DNA from 3 places in the Rhizobium sp. rho-13.1 genome. Region 2 is predicted to be linked to each of the others. Evidence: predicted binding sites of a transcription regulator. Region 2 holds the regulator's gene; each other region holds the start of a gene.
What was found. The regulator PhoB, encoded in region 2, activates phosphate uptake and scavenging genes when phosphate is short. The targets are predictions, from matches to a motif close to TGTCATNNANCTGTCAT.

Region 1: the regulator PhoB is predicted to act here: its motif matches at 3,126-3,142, upstream of EQW76_RS21300 (DUF465 domain-containing protein).
Region 3: the regulator PhoB is predicted to act here: its motif matches at 2,512-2,528, upstream of EQW76_RS12600 (1-acyl-sn-glycerol-3-phosphate acyltransferase).

The regions. Positions count from the first base shown of each region.
Region 1 covers NZ_SCFL01000011.1:116,210-121,556, reverse strand. The annotation lists gene EQW76_RS21330 (alpha/beta hydrolase) at 1-83, opposite strand, end outside; gene EQW76_RS21325 (hypothetical protein) at 169-783, opposite strand; gene ykgO (type B 50S ribosomal protein L36) at 907-1,032, opposite strand; gene EQW76_RS21315 (5-(carboxyamino)imidazole ribonucleotide synthase) at 1,203-2,258, opposite strand; gene purE (5-(carboxyamino)imidazole ribonucleotide mutase) at 2,255-2,749, opposite strand; gene EQW76_RS21305 (DUF465 domain-containing protein) at 2,764-2,967, opposite strand; gene EQW76_RS21300 (DUF465 domain-containing protein) at 3,200-3,373, shown strand; gene EQW76_RS21295 (thiamine phosphate synthase) at 3,713-4,366, shown strand; gene EQW76_RS21290 (tetratricopeptide repeat protein) at 4,376-5,347, shown strand, end outside.
Region 2 covers NZ_SCFL01000002.1:374,361-379,707, forward strand. The annotation lists gene phoR (phosphate regulon sensor histidine kinase PhoR) at 140-1,396, shown strand; gene phoU (phosphate signaling complex protein PhoU) at 1,599-2,312, shown strand; gene phoB (phosphate regulon transcriptional regulator PhoB) at 2,345-3,028, shown strand; gene EQW76_RS08295 (AraC family transcriptional regulator) at 3,097-3,975, opposite strand; gene EQW76_RS08300 (DUF2000 family protein) at 3,989-4,396, shown strand; gene EQW76_RS08305 (GcrA family cell cycle regulator) at 4,473-5,000, opposite strand.
Region 3 covers NZ_SCFL01000003.1:278,474-283,820, forward strand. The annotation lists gene EQW76_RS12590 (TraB/GumN family protein) at 320-1,411, opposite strand; gene EQW76_RS12595 (tyrosine recombinase XerC) at 1,496-2,431, opposite strand; gene EQW76_RS12600 (1-acyl-sn-glycerol-3-phosphate acyltransferase) at 2,571-3,524, shown strand; gene EQW76_RS12605 (primosomal protein N') at 3,605-5,347, shown strand, end outside.

The DNA of each region.
Region 1 (5,347 bases), on a different contig from region 2:
TCGGTGATGGCCCGGGCCTTGACAGCGGTGTAGGCAAACGCGGCTGCGAGCACCAGGGCAACCAGAACCAGAAAACTCAGCATCGACAGGCAACTCGCAAACATGCCCGGAACTCGGTCGCCGGACCTCGTGATTCTATACGGTCGGGCGCGGCATCCGGTTGCACAGTCAGGTACGGCTGCCCGCAAGTTTTTCGCTGAGTTGGTCGGCCTGCTGCTGGGCCGCGCGGTTTGCGGGATAGATAGCAAGGAACCGCTGCCAGATTTCCAGCGTCTGCTGGTCTTTGCCATTTTCGGTGAGGATCGCTGCCATGCCGGCGAGCGCACCGAAATGGCGTGGCTCCAGCCGCAGAACCTGTTCGATATCAGCCATGGATTTGTTGTAGTCGCCAAGCGCGTAGTTCAGCGTCGCGCGCTGGTTCCAGCCTTCGACATAGCGTGGCTTCAGGGCGATGACCTGATCGAGAAAGTCGAAAGCGGCGGCGTTGCGCTTTTCGGCAATGGCCTTGGCCGCCCACTGCATCAGCAAATCGACGGTGGCACTGCCGGATTGCGACCATTCCACTTTGATCTGGTTGGCAATGCCTGCGGCCTGATCCGGATCGTGCTGGCGTCTAAGTGCCGTGAAGAGATCGTCGAGGCGCTGTTTCGGAGAGACGCTCTCGGTTTGCTGCTCCACGATCCGCGCGTCATCTGCGACTGCCATCTGCGGGGCAGAAGCAGCAAGCAAGACCGGCAGGAGCAGGGTGGGGAGCAACAGGGCACGAACAAACATGGCGGGCATGTTAGCCCGCCACCGCAGAAGATCAAAACAAATTCGATTGAACGTCATGCCGTCAGAAACCTGGCCGTCGATGTGCCCGCACACGCGGCGCGGGACGACCGACAACCAAACGGCATCCGCAAATCAGCCCTGACGAGCCTTGAAGCGCGGGTTCAGCTTGTTGATGATGTAAACGCGGCCCTTGCGACGAACGAGGCGGTTGTCGCGGTGACGAGCCTTGAGCGACTTGAGCGAATTCTTGATCTTCATTTTTTCGATCCGCGAGGTTTTAGGGGGAATGTCACATTCGCCCGTATCTTTAAACAATCAAAAGCGCGCTCTTGGCGCGCTCTTTTAGGGTGGGGAGCAGATACCGTGTCGCTTTCGCCCTGTCAACCGACTATCCGGGCTTTTTCCCGATGCTACAGGTCATGCACAGACTAAAGAAGTGTCGTGACATGCCCCATCTTGCGGCCGGGCCGGGCTTCGGTCTTGCCGTAGAGATGCACGAGCGTGTTGTCGCGCGCCAGCCAGTCCGGAACAGCGAGGATGTCGTCGCCGATCAGGTTCTGCATGACGCAATCGGCGTGTCGCACAGGATTGCCGAGCGGGAGGCCGGCAACAGCGCGGATGTGCTGCTCGAACTGCGAGACGACACAGGCAGCTTCCGTCCAGTGACCGGAATTGTGCACGCGTGGCGCCATTTCATTGGCAATCAATTGCCCATCGGCCAATACGAAGAACTCGATGCCGATGACGCCGACGTAATCGAGCGCCGTGAGGATAGTTTTGGCGGCGGCTGCAGCGGCTGCCGCGGTTTCCGGCGAGAGCCGGGCTGGCAGCGTCGAGGTGTGCAGAATGCCGTCGCGGTGAACATTTTCGGCCGGATCGTAGCTTTCGATCGTGCCTTCCGGGTTGCGGGCCGCGATAATGGAGACCTCGCGCTCGAAGGCGATGAAGCTTTCGAGAATCAGGGGGACGTTGCCGAGCGCTGCATAGCCGCCTTCCGAACTGTCGGCGAGCGAGCGATAGACGCGCTGCCCCTTGCCGTCGTAGCCCAGCCGGCGCGTCTTCAGCACGCCCTGTCCGCCGAAGTCGGCAAGTGCCGCCTCAAGGTCAGACTGGCTGTCGACGGCATGAAAGCGCGCCGTTGCGACGCCGCAACCATTGAGGAACTGCTTTTCCGTCAGACGGTCCTGCGCCATGGCCAGTGCCTTCGGCGGGGGATAGACGGGCACGCTCAGGGATAGAGATTGTGCGGCAGAGACGGGCACGTTTTCAAATTCATAGGTCACCACGTCCGAGACCGCTGCGAGTTCCGCCAGTGCTGCGGGGTCGTCATAGGCAGCGACGATCTGGCGGTTGGCGACCTGGGCCGCCGGACAATCGGCCTGCGGCTCGAGGATGATGGTGCGGAAGTTCAGTCGGGCTGCGGCCATGGCTAGCATGCGGCCAAGCTGGCCGCCGCCGATGATGCCGATCGTCTGTGTCGTCATAGGTCATCCATCGGGTATTCAGCGACTGCAGCACTCTGGGCAGCCCGCCATGCATCCAGCCGGTCGGCGATATCCTCGTCGTTGAGCGCGAGGACGGCGGCAGCGAGCAGCGCGGCATTGATAGCGCCGGCCCGGCCGATGGCAAGCGTGCCGACAGGAATGCCGGCCGGCATCTGGACGATGGAGAGAAGGCTGTCCTGGCCTGACATGGCTTTCGACTGCACTGGCACGCCGAACACCGGCAGCGATGTCATCGATGCAGCCATGCCGGGGAGGTGGGCTGCGCCGCCGGCGCCGGCGATGATGATCTTGAAGCCCTCGTCGCGCGCGCCCTTGGCAAAGCGTACCAGCCGATCGGGCGTGCGGTGTGCCGAGATAATGCGGGCGTCATACGTGATATCAAGGGCTTCCAAGGTATCGGCCGCATTCTTCATGGTTTCCCAGTCGGACTGACTGCCCATGATAATGGCGACAGGCGGTCTTTCGGTCATGGCGACGCGTCCCCTCAAGCGGTGATGTCCGGAATGATCTGGTCTTCGAGCTTGGTCAGCTTGTCCTTGATGACCAGCTTCTTCTTTTTCATGCGCTGAACACGGAGTTGATCGCAGCCGGTTTCGATCATCGCATTGATAGCGACGTCGAAATCCTCATGTTCCTGGCGCAGGCGCGCCATGATGAGTCTCACGTCGGCTTGATCCTGATCGGGCATGGTGTTCGTCCCCAGTCGTCGTCACGCGGAACCCTTTGGATCCAGCGGTTTAATTTCGCAAGCTCCTATCACCAAATAACGGTAACGGGAAGTTATCCGTGATCATGAATTTGCCCTGTTCAAGTCACTTTTTGGCCTTCGACATTGAAGAATTAGTATGTCACACTATTGTCGTTAAAGCCTAGAACTCCAGCGATGGATGGCTGGGGAAGGCAAGCAGAAGGAAGGTCAAATGACAGTTCAGGCTCATCTTGAATCGCTCCAGAAAAAGCATGTCGCCCTCGAAGAGAAATTGCACTCCGCGATGACCTCCCCCTCAGTGGATGACCGTGAAATCGCGGACATCAAGCGAATGAAGCTGAAAATCAAAGACCAGATCCAGCGTATTGCCACATCGGTACACTGATGCCGTAGCCGCGTTGCGGCCGGATCGGGCAGTCTGCTCCGTCGCGGCTGAAATGCGGACTTTGCACTGAATTGACGAAATTTTGCGCCAACTTCCTTTAACGCAGGGGTTGGCGCAACTGTTTGTGTGAGGTTGCTGAAAGCTTCCGTGCCTTGCGGCCAGCGGTACGGACAGAGCGGCGGGCACGGGGCTCCTCGCAGCTTCGCCCGCGTTCCCGGGCAATAGGGACCTTGCGGTTTTCCGCGACGCTCCCCTTGTCAGCAGGTCCCAACGGATTTACTCACAGACCGGAATGCCGGACTTCGTGTTCCGGCCGGATGCGCCGAATAGGAAGCCTGCATGACCTTGCCCCCAAGCCGCTGCCGTCTGGTTCTCATCGTGCCCGAGATGACCGACATCGCAGAACAGCATGCACTCGTGGCAAAGGCGCTGGAGGGCGGCGACGTCGCCTCTGTCATCATTCCGCAATACGGGCTTAACGAATTCGATTTCCAGAAATCGGCGGAAAAGCTGGTTCCGATCGTTCAGGCCGCCGGTGCCGCAGCCCTCATTGCCGGCGACAGCCGCGTCGCGGCGCGCGCCAAGGCGGATGGGCTGCATATCGCTGCCGATATTGCCGAGTTCACCGAGGCGATGGAAAAGCAGACGGCAAGCTTCATGGTCGGCGGCGGAACGGCCAAGGATCGGCATACCGCGCTGGAAATCGGTGAACTGAGGCCGGACTATATCTTCTTCGGCAAGTTCGACGGCGACTTCAAGCCCGAGGCACATCCGAAAAACGTCGATCTCGGCGAATGGTGGGCATCGATGATCGAGATCCCCTGCATCGTCATGGGCGGCACCGACCCGAACTCCGCGCTCGATGTGGCGCTCGCCGGAGTGGAGTTCGTGGCGTTGAGATCCGCTGTGTTTGCCGACGCCGCACAGGCATCGTCTGTTGTTTCTGCCGTGAATGCCTTGCTGGACGAAAAAGCGCCACGGTTTGAAGATTGATAGCAGTTCATGTCGATCTCGCACCGCTATCATCCGCCCTTGCTGTTTCTGGCGCTCCTCACCGGGTTTGCTGTTCTTCCCCCTATGGCAAGAGCGCAGTCTGCTGCGGACGGGGTCTCGAATTCCCCTAATGTCGGGGCTTTTCCGACCGAGCACATTTTACCATCGAACGAGCCGAAGCCGCAGCCTTTCAAGAAAGGCGGCGAGGCAGCACCTGTGCCTACCGATCCCAAGGCAACCAAGCCTTCGGGTGGCATCGGCGTTCTCGATCGCATGGGCGTAGGCCTGCCGGCGCTTCCGCCGGAAAAGCCTTATACGGGCGTGGTCGACGAGGCCTATGGTGCCTTTCAGCGTGGCTACTATCTCACGGCATTCCAGAAAGCCCTGCCGCGCGCCCAACTCGGTGATCCGGCGGCACAGACGCTGATCGCCGAACTGCTGTCGCAGGGACTGGGCGTCCGGCGCGACAGCAAGAACGCCGCCTTCTGGTATGGCAAGGCAGCGGAAGGCGGAAATCCTACCGCGATGTTCAAATTTGCCCTGGCGCAGATGGAAGGCCGCGATGTCCCGCGTGACCGCAAGTCGGCCGATCAATGGATGAAGAAAGCAGCCGATGCCGGAGAGCCGACGGCGCAGTTCAACTGGGCACAGAGCCTGACTGCCGACAACGCTGGTATAAAGGGCCTCGAGCTGGCATTGCCCTATTACGAAAAGTCTGCCGCCCAAGGCATCGCGGATGCACAATACGCCGTTTCGCAACTCTATATGTCGCTTGAAAGCGTGCCGCCGGAGAAGAAGGCACAGGCGCGCATGTGGCTGGCGCGGGCGGCGAATGCCGGCTTCGACACGGCGCAGCTGGACATGGGGGTCTGGCTGATCAACGGCGTCGGTGGCAAGACCGAGCTCGAAGAAGGCTTCAAGTGGATGAAGGTCGCGGCTTATCGCGGCAATGTGGTGGCGCAGAACAAGCTGGCGCACCTC
Region 2 (5,347 bases):
TTTCAAGCCTTCCGCCGACTATGACTGGCGAGGGAGCCCAAGGGTTCCACGACTGTGGATAGTGCTGAAAACTTCTGTCATGAATTTGCTATATCAGTCCGAGTCTTAGACGTGTGGACGTAGAATCGGACCGGCGGCGTTGGAAGAGAATACATCAATTTTAAATCGGCTCGGGCAGCGCTTGAAGCAGGAAAGAGCGATCCTGATTCTGGCCGTGCTGGTTGCCATTCTGGCCATGGCGGAGGGTACCGACGTGGTGGCCATCCTCGCCGTGCTGCTGGTCGTGGTTGCCGTTGCCCTGCTGCGCGCACCCCTGGTGGCGCGCAGGGCGCAGCCGGCGAAAGTCGAGCCGGCCCCGGTAGATCTGGCGGCAGTCCTGAGGCCGATGACCGCAGGCCTGGCTGGTCTCGACATGCCAGTTCTGGTGCTGGATCGCGAGGCGTCGGTGTTCTATCAGAACCCTGCAGCAGAGAGGGCGCTCGACCTCTTCCCGATTGGCGCCCACCTGTCGGCAAAGCTGCGCTCGCCCGGCATTCTCGACATGGTGCGGGAAACGATTGCCACCGGCGTGCCCAACCAGATCGAGCATTCCGAGCGTCTGCCGTCGGAGCGTGTCTTCATAGTGCGGATTGCGCCTGTCGAGCTGGCGCTCTCCGATCTCGGCAACCAGACATTCTTCCTGCTGTCGTTTCGCGACGTCTCGGAGTTGCGTCATATCGACCGCATGCGGTCGGATTTCGTCGCCAACGCCAGCCATGAGTTGCGCACGCCACTGGCCTCGCTGCGCGGCTTCATCGAGACCATCCAGGGGCCAGCGCGCAACGATCCCAAGGCGCAGGAGCGCTTTCTGGCGATCATGTTCGATCAGGCGACCCGCATGAGCCGGCTGGTCGACGATCTCCTGTCGCTGTCGCGGCTCGAGTTGAAGTCCCATCTGGCGCCGGACCAGAAGGTCGATCTCGTGCCGCTGCTTGGCCATGTGCGCGATGCGCTGGTGCCGCTGGCGATGGATCTCGATGTCACTATCAATTTGCATATGCCGTCAGGCAAGGCGGAGGTGACCGGTGATCGCGACGAACTGGTGCAGGTGTTCGAAAACCTGATCGAGAATGCCTGCAAGTACGGTCAGGAGGGCAAGCGCGTCGACGTGACGTTGCGCAACAAGCCCGGCGAGCCTGTGGAGGTCACCGTGTCCGACAGCGGCGGCGGAATTCCGGCCGAACACGTGCCGCGCCTGACCGAGCGGTTTTATCGCGTCAGCGTCGAAAACAGCCGGTCCAAGAAGGGCACAGGCCTCGGGCTCGCCATCGTCAAGCACATCCTGACCCGTCACCGGGCCAGGCTGATCGTCAAATCCGAAGTCGGCCGCGGCACGGATTTCACGGTGCGCTTCTGAATAACCCGGTGACACCTTATTCGAGGCTGCGAAAATTGAATTAATTCAATGATTTCGATTGTCATAATTGTTTCATTGGGCTGACATAAAAGGGCGAGCATTAGGCCGATATCAAAAAGGGCCTCGAAAAGGCGAAACCCGTTGCCGTCGCCGCGCCGAGCAGACCTACGTTCCGTGACGCCTTTCAATTTGAGGATAGAAAATGGTTTCGACACACATTCATTCCGCCTACGACGAAGATTTGAAATTCCTGACGCGGCGCATCTCCGAGATGGGCGGCCTTGCCGAGCAGATGGTCGGTGAATCCGTCCGCGCGCTGGTCAATGGCGATGTCGGGCTGGCTCAGAAGGTCATCTCTGACGATACGATCCTCGATCATGCCGAGCGCGAAGTCGGCGACAAGGCGATCCTGACGATTGCCCGCCGCCAGCCGATGGCTGCCGACCTGCGCGAAATCATGGGCTCGATCCGGATCGCCGCCGATCTGGAACGCGTCGGCGACCTCGGCAAGAACACGGCCAAGCGCGTTATCGCCGTGCAGGGCACCGGCGTACCGCGCAGCCTGGCACGCGGCATCGAGCATCTGTCCGAACTGGCGCTCGTCCAGTTGAAGGAAGTTCTCGACGTCTACACGACCCGCTCGCCCGACAAGGCGGTCTCCATCCGCGAGCGCGACGAGGAAATCGACGCGATGTATACCTCGCTGTTCCGCGAGATGCTGACCTACATGATGGAAGATCCGCGCAACATCACCACCTGCACGCATCTGCTGTTCTGCGCCAAGAACATCGAGCGCATCGGCGACCACGCCACCAACATCGCCGAGACGATTTTCTACATGGCGACCGGTGCATTGCCTGAGGGCGACCGCCCGAAGGACGATACTGCCAATACCGTCGGCGCCATGACGGAATAGGCCTGAAGGGTTTTTGAAGGAGAGCGGGCCCCATGGTTCCGAGAGTTGCCGTCGTAGAAGATGAAGAAGCGCTGAGCGTGCTGCTGCGCTATAACCTTGAAGCAGAAGGTTTCGAAGTCGATACGATCCTGAGGGGCGATGAAGCCGAGATGCGCTTGCAGGAGCGCATTCCGGATCTCCTGATCCTCGACTGGATGCTGCCGGGTGTTTCCGGCATCGAACTTTGCCGCCGCCTGCGCATGAAGCCGGAGACCGAACGTCTGCCGATCATCATGCTGACGGCGCGTGGCGAAGAAAGTGAGCGCGTCCGTGGCCTTTCCACCGGTGCAGACGACTATGTCGTCAAGCCGTTCTCGACGCCGGAACTGATGGCCCGTGTCCGCGCCATGCTGCGCCGCGCCCGCCCGGAGGTGCTGTCCAGCGTCCTTCGTTGCGGCGACATCGAACTCGACCGCGAGACGCACCGGGTACATCGCAAGAGCCGCGAGGTTCGCCTCGGCCCGACGGAGTTCCGCCTGCTGGAATTCCTGATGGCATCGCCAAGCCGGGTGTTTTCCCGCTCGCAGCTGCTCGACGGCGTCTGGGGCCATGACATCTACGTCGACGAACGCACCGTTGACGTGCATGTCGGCCGGCTGCGCAAGGCCCTGAATTTTTCCAACATGCAGGACGTCATCCGCACCGTGCGCGGCGCCGGCTATTCCATGGAAGTCTGAGGCTGGAGTGCAGGCGCCGATGATGGTGCCGGTGCCATCCAGTCGGTGCATTTAGCGGGCTGACACTACTAGGGTTGGCAATCATGCATTGCCAGCCATCTGCCCGGGGTCATACCGAAGGCGGCCCGGAAATGGCGGGTAAAATGTGCCTGATCGGCAAACCCCGCTTCTGCAGCGGCTCCGGCAAGGCCATAGCCGGCACCTAGCAGCCGCTTGGCTCGGTCAAGACGACGCATCACGAGATAACGGTGCGGACTGGTGCCGAAGGCCCGCCGGAACTGCCGCGACAGTTCGTAACGGTCCAGACCGCTGATCGCCTCCAACGTTTCGGAACTGACACCCTCTTCGCAATGCTCGGTCAAAAAATCACGCGCCAGCAGGACAGCTGGGCGATCGATTCTCGTGGGTGCTTTCCTCGGGTCGTCGGCCTGTCGGAAGAGTCCCGCCGTCAGCCGCGCAACCGCGTCGTCCATCGCCAGATCGTTCGGCGCATGGTCGAGATCCGAAAGGACGTCCGCCAGCGCAGACAATAGGCCAGCGTCAGTCACGACGGGATCGCGGACGAAGGGCAGGGCCCGATTGCCCACCTCGAGGAGGCCGACCACCGCGGGCGGCAAATAGAGCATCCGGTAGATCAGTCCGTCGTCGGTGCCTGCCGCGCCATCGTGGACTTCATCGGGATGCAGAACGATCACGTTGCCGGGACGGCTAAAGCGCTCCGCGCCGCGATAGCGGAACGTCTGGACACCACGGAGGGTCAGACCCAGTGCATATGTGTCATGTCTGTGCGGCGAAAAGCCGTTGCCGTGAAAGCGCGCTTCCATGCGCTCGATGCCGTGGCTGGACGCGGCGATGCTCAATCCGTCGCGAAAACCGATCTTGCACGAACGTTCAAGACCGAGGGCATGGGCAGGCGCTATTCGATCGGTTCTTTCGATGCCTTCCATGGAGTTCTTGTACATGTTCGATACCAAAATCGCGATTGTCATCCGCCATGACCTCGCTACCTGGCAGAAGCTCAACGTCACGGCCTTCCTTGTGAGCGGGATCACTGCCCAGTCGCCGGAAATCATCGGCGAAGCATACCGGGATGCTCTCGGCCATGTCTACAGTCCCATGAGCGTTCAGCCGATGGTCGTGCTTGTGGCGGATCAGGACGTGCTAAGGACTATCCACAAGCGCGCGCTGGAACGCCAGGCGCGAGTATCGGCCTATATCGAAGAAATGTTCGCGACAGGTCACGATGCCGCCAACCGGGCCGTATTCCTCGAGTTCGGTCCCGACACCGCCAGGCTGGTCGGCATCGCGCTGCGGGCCGAAAAGAAGCTCGTGGACAAGATCGTCAAAGGTGCGAGTTTGCATCCCTGACACGTTTCTGGGCCATCAAAACCTGAAACGCAAAACGGGCCTCGCGGCCCGTTCTCTGTTGTCGTTTTTACCCGGCTTAGCGGGCGGCGCGACGGCGCTCGTGAACTGGCTGGTACGCCAACTTCTGGTGGTATGTGCAGTAGGGAGACTGATCTGGCGATTCATGACCGCAGAAGTGAAAGTCGTCCTTCAGCGGATCGCCGACCGGCCACTTGCAGGTGCGTTCCGTCAGGTCCGTCAGACCAATGCGGCGGGCAACCGGCGCGATGGCATTGGAGGATGGGCGGAACTGCACGGGTGCCGTTGCGTCTAGCTCGGCATCTTCCTTGACCATGGTTGCGCCTTCGGCACGAACCGTCGAGCGCGGGGCGGCAGGGCGGGCGCCAAAGGTGGTCGGCCGGGCGGGAGCAACGTTACGCTTGGTGGAGCGCGCCGTCGACGATGTGCCGCCGGCCTTTGCTCGGCCTGGCAGGCAAAGTCGATGCACCTTGCCGATGACAGCGTTACGGCTGACGCCGCCGAGCTGCGCCGCGATCTGGCTGGCGCTCAATCCTTCGGCCCATAATTTCGTGAGCCTTTCGACGCGCTCGTCCGTCCAATTCATGCTTGTCTCCGACTGCGTTCATGATGGCGGAATCCTTCGCCATTGCCTCGAATGCTATCGAGGCACAAAACGCTCTTAAATTGTGGTGACTAGGTCCGCCGCATTGCAGTCTAGTAATCAAGATTTAACCTAGTGTGAGGCTGACTCCGTGACAAGAGTCGCGGGAATCGCGGAGAATCGATTTCCAAGTTTTCCCCAACTTGCTGCCTACTGTGGTATTTCTGCAATAGCCTTAATGCCCGTCTCCAGACCCTCACGATATGGCTTTTGCCGCAAGGTTAAAATCAACTATTCGTTGACTAATCCACTGTTTGTTGACATGGTTCCGCGGAACGACAATAGTGCCC
Region 3 (5,347 bases), on a different contig from region 2:
ATCGATACGGGGGTCCGAATTCCGCTACCCGATATCCCGATCACTCAGCCCAACGCCTCGTGATCATCGCTTCCAACCATCATCGGACACCGGATATCGTCCCGTTGGAGCGACCGGTTCGCGACCCGGCTTCCCCTTCCTTTGACCTCTGCAGTATAGGCCCACCGGCAGGTATGGGGATGAAACAAGCCTCGAAAATCTGTAAGAACCTGATTTGACTGCGTGAAAAAATAAATCACGCCGGATTTATCCCCCATGCCGAAAACTGTGTTATGGGGCCGCAAATTTGCTTAGGTGAGACGCTCCTCGAGCCGCCAGATCAATCAACCGCCGTCAGCGTAAAGCCCTGCTTGCGGAACAGTTCGACCAGGCCCTGGTCGCCTGACAGGTGCAGGGCGCCGACGGCCATGAAGACGTTGCCGTTGGCAAGGATCGGCGCGGCGCGCTCGGCCATGACCTTGTTGCGGTCGAGGATGATGCGCTGCTCGAAGGAGGCGTAATCGCCGTCGCTATCGGTGTCTTCGCCATCGGGCGTGACGACCTTCAGCATAGCCATCGTCGCCCCGGCATTGCCGGACAAATAGAGTTCGGTCATCGTCTCGACGACGTCGTTCATCTTGTCGCCGAGCTGCAGGGTTTCGATCAGCGACTTCAGGTGGAAGGCGGCCGGCAGGTCGGCCATGGCCTGAAGCTGCTCGACGAGCGTTTCCAGCCCCTTGACCTGCTTGCCGGCTGCGGCTGCGTCGTTGGCGATCTTCTGGTCGAGGAACTGTGCGCCCTTGGCTTTGCGCGAGAGTTCGCAGGACGGCAATGCGACGACGCTGGAGATCATCCATGGCTGCATATGCGACACCGCGCCCAGCGTGATGCCGCGTTTGGCAAGGCCGGCCTCGAGCTTGGCGGCGTCGGCTGCCGGCAGCAGCGAATTGATCGTCGCGCCGTTGGCGAGCATGGTGAGGTCCGGGCGGGCGAGGATCGCCATCGTCGCCTTCTTTTCATCGAGTATTTCGTCGGATTCGACGATGATCGTGTCGGCCTTGGCGTCCGCTTCCGCCGCGCCCTTCGGCATGACCAGCACGCGCGGATCGGTGACGTGCATGGTGCCGAGCAGCCAGGAGGTCTTCACTCCGGGCTTTTCAATCTTCCAGAAAATGCTGCGCCCGTTCGCGACCTTGTCACCGTCAGCGAGGAAAGACGCGTATTTCGCCGGATCGTTCTTCTGCAGTTCGGCAAGCAGGTTCCTGCCGCCGCAGGCCGCATCGTCTGCGGCATGGGCGGGCGCAAAAGAAGCCAGCGTGACAACCAGCGTGACGGCGAATGCAAGGGGCAGGGACGCCGCCGCCCAGAAGCCGGCGTTGCCGAGCGTCGAAAGGATGGCGGGCCGGGTCTTCTGGCGGTAGACTGATGTCATGACGATCTTTCAGCGGACGGGATCTGCATCTGCTCTACCCCGCGCGGAGCGGATATTCTCTTAACGCATTCGGTTAACCGGAGTTTAAGCCCGCGGATGGGCGCGGTCATAGACTTCGAGCAGGCGGGCGGAATCGACGCCGGTGTAGACCTGCGTCGTCGACAGGCTGGCGTGGCCGAGCAGCTCCTGGATGGTGCGAAGATCGCCACCGCCGGCCAGCAGATGGGTGGCAAACGAGTGCCGCAGCGCATGTGGTGTTGCCGTTTCCGGCAAGTTGAAAGCGCTGCGAAGTTTCTGCATGCCGCGCTGGATAAGGCCGGGATGCAGCTTTCCGCCGCGAGCGCCGCGAAACAGCGGCAGGGCCGGGTCGAGATCGTAGGGGCAGAGCTGCTTGTACCGCTCCACGGCATCGACGACGACTGCCAGCAGCGGCACGATGCGCATCTTGTTGCCCTTGCCGGTGATGCGCAGCGACGTTGCGCCGGGGCGGAGATCGTCCGGCATGAGATCGAGCGCTTCCGAGATGCGCAGCCCGCAGCCGTAAAGCAGCGTCAGCACGGCGGCGTCCCGCGCGGCGATCCAGGGTTCCTCGTGCATCTGGGCTTCGTCGCTGACGACATTGATGGCCTGGCTGTCGGACAGTGGCTTCGGCAGAGATTTCGGTTGCTTCGGCGAGCGGACGGCAGCGGCACCGGCAGCGTTCACCAGCCCTTTTTTCTCCAGGTAACGCAGGAGAGAGCGCAATCCGGCGAGATTGCGGCCCAGCGAGCGTGCACCGGCGCCATCGCGGCGGCGGTTCGCCAGAAAGGCGCGGAAATCGGCCGGGCGCAGGGCCTGGATGTCCTTCAATGTGGTCGGGCCGGCAAGGTGGCCAGTGAGGAAAAACAGGAACTGGCGTGTATCGCGCTCATATGCATCCAGCGTGTGGGCGGATAGCCTGCGCTCGCTGCGGAGCGCCTCCAGCCATTTCTGGCGCTCGTCCAGAAGCTGGGGATGGGCCATGATCAGGATCTCGCCCACGGTAAACCTCTTGAATTCCAATTTTAGGCTGCCACTTTGCCTCAATGAGAGTTATGGAATCGCTAACGTTCCGGCTGGCGTGTCATGCTTCGATCATCTTACGCCGCGATAACCACGACATAAGCATGCAGGACCTTCCATGACGCGCCGCGATTCTACCTCGACCCTCGGACAGCTTGCCGGCGCCATCGCCCTGGTGTCGCAGGGAAGGCCCGGCCATATCGTCGATACGCTGATCGCCGAGCGCGGCGAGAAGATCGTCAAGAGCCCTTTCTGGCCGCTCATCCGTCCCTTCCTGCACGTGCTGCTGCGCTATCACAAGGCGATCCGTTTTGCCGACGATGTCGCCAAGCTTCCCGGATTCCAGTCCTTCGAATATATGAGCGACCTGCTGCAGCTCGACATCCGCTGCCAGAATGCCGAGCGTATTCCGGCCAGCGGCGGCTTCATTCTGGTGAGCAACCATCCGACCGGCATTGCCGACGGTGTGGCGATCTTCGACCTGATGAAGGCGCGCCGGCCGGACATGATGGTGTTTGCCAATCGGGACGCGGTGCGTGTCAATCCGCGCTTTGCCGAGATGATCATTCCGGTCGAATGGCGCGATGAATACAAGAGTAAGCTGAAGACGCGCGAGACGCTGGTTCTTACCAACAAGACGGTCGAGGAAGGCAAGGCAATGGTCCTGTTTCCCTCCGGTCGCATTGCCTACTGGGCGAATGGCAAGCTGAACGAGCGGCCGTGGAAGACGTCGGCGGTCGCGCTGGCACGAAAATATAATCTGCCGATCCTGCCGGTGCATCTGTCGGCGCGCAATTCCGGCCTGTTCTACTGGTTTGCCAAATGGTCCACCGAACTCCGCGACATGACGGTGTTTTATGAACTGCTCAACAAGCGCGGCGACCGCTTCGACTTCCGCGTCGGCAAGCTGATATCCCCGGACCAACTGGAAGGCGATGTCAACGAAGTGACGAGGGCGCTGGAAAAGCTGACGGTGCATGACATGGCGGCGGACGCCGATGCCGAGTTCACGCCGCTTTCGTCACCGACAAGCGAGCTGGCACCGCGCCCGCTCGTTGCGAATTCGCTCTGACGCGACATTCCCAAGTTGGTGATCATTCGGCACCATTCGCCGGTTTCATTTCTTTCCAACTCCGGGCATGGTCTGCCGTAATGAACAACGATTCCTCCGATCTGTTCGGCGCGCTTGCGAAGGTGCCGCCGGTGACGCGTACTGTGCCAGTTCTGGTGCCTATGCCTGCGCCTCGGCCCTATTCCTATGCCGTGCCCGAGGGTATGGCGGTCGAGCCCGGTTCGGTCGTGCAGGTGCCGCTGGGTCCGCGCCAGGTGATCGGCGTCGTCTGGGACGGTGGCGATGACAACGGCGTCGACCCCAAGAAGCTGCGGCCGATCACCCGTGTCTTCGACTGCCCGCCGCTCGCGAAAGAAATGCGCGACTTCATCGACTGGGTGGCGACCTACACGCTTTCGCCACCCGGTCATGTGGCGCGGATGGCCTTGCGCGTGCCGGCTGCCTTCGATCCGGAGCCGATGGTCGAGGGGCTCAAGTTCGTCGGCGGCGCACCCGACCGGCTGACACCGGCCAGAAGCCGCGTGCTGGAAATGGCCGTCGGCGCGCCTTCGTGGACGCGTAGCGGCCTCGCGCACGCTGCCGGCGTGTCGACAAGCGTGATCGACGGTCTGGTAAAGCAGGGGGTTTTCGAGACCATCTTCCTCACCCCGCCGCCTGTCGTTGCCAAGCCGGATCCGGATTTCGTCGCTGCCCGGCTGGAGGGGCCGCAGAAGCAGGCGGCAGTCGAGGTGATCGACGAGGTCAGGAACGCGACGTTCTCGGTATCTCTGATCGACGGGATCACCGGGTCCGGCAAGACCGAGGTCTATTTCGAGGCGATTGCCGAGACTTTGCGGCAGGGACGGCAGGTGCTGATCCTGCTGCCGGAAATTGCCCTGACAGCAAGTTTTCTCGAGCGGTTCCAGCAGCGCTTCGGATCGAAGCCCGCCGAATGGCATTCCGATCTCGCACCGCGCACGCGCGAAAAGGTCTGGCGGCAAGCTGTAACGGGGGATGTGCGCGTGGTCGCCGGTGCGCGCTCGGCGCTGTTCCTGCCGTTCGAGGATCTCGGGCTGATCATTGTCGACGAAGAGCACGACCCTGCCTACAAGCAGGAGGACCGCGTCTTCTACAATGCCCGCGACATGGCTGTGGTGCGTGCCCGGATCGGCGATTTTCCCGTGGTGCTGGTGTCGGCGACGCCATCGGTCGAAAGCCAGGTCAACGGCCAGAGCGGCCGGTACAGCACCATCCACCTGCCGACGCGCTTCGGCGATGCGGCGTTGCCGGATCTTCACCTCGTCGATATGCGCCGGCATGCTCCAGATCGCGGCGGTTTCCTGTCGCCGGTGCTGTTGCGTGCGGTTGGAAAGACGGTCGCGGACGGGCACCAGGCGCTGCTGTTCCTCAACAGGCGCGGCTATGCGCCGCTGACCCTCTGCCGCGTCTGCGGACACCGCTTCCAGTGCCCGCAATGCTCCAGCTGGCTGGTCGAGCACAGGTTTCGCCAGCAGTTGCAGTGCCACCAATGCGGCCATGCGGAGAGGACGCCGGAAGCCTGCCCGGAGTGCGGCACCTTCGATCATCTCGTGGCCTGTGGACCCGGTGTCGAGCGCGTCGCCGAGGAGGTGGAGAAGCATTTTCCGGATGCAAGGACCATCGTCCTGTCCTCCGATATTCTCGGCGGCGTCAAACGCTTGCGGCTGGAGCTGGAGGCGATCGCCAATGGCGAGGCGGATATCGTCATCGGCACGCAGCTGGTGGCGAAGGGCCACAATTTCCCGCTGATGACGCTGGTCGGTATCGTCGATGCCGATATCGGGCTTGCCAATGGCGACCCACGG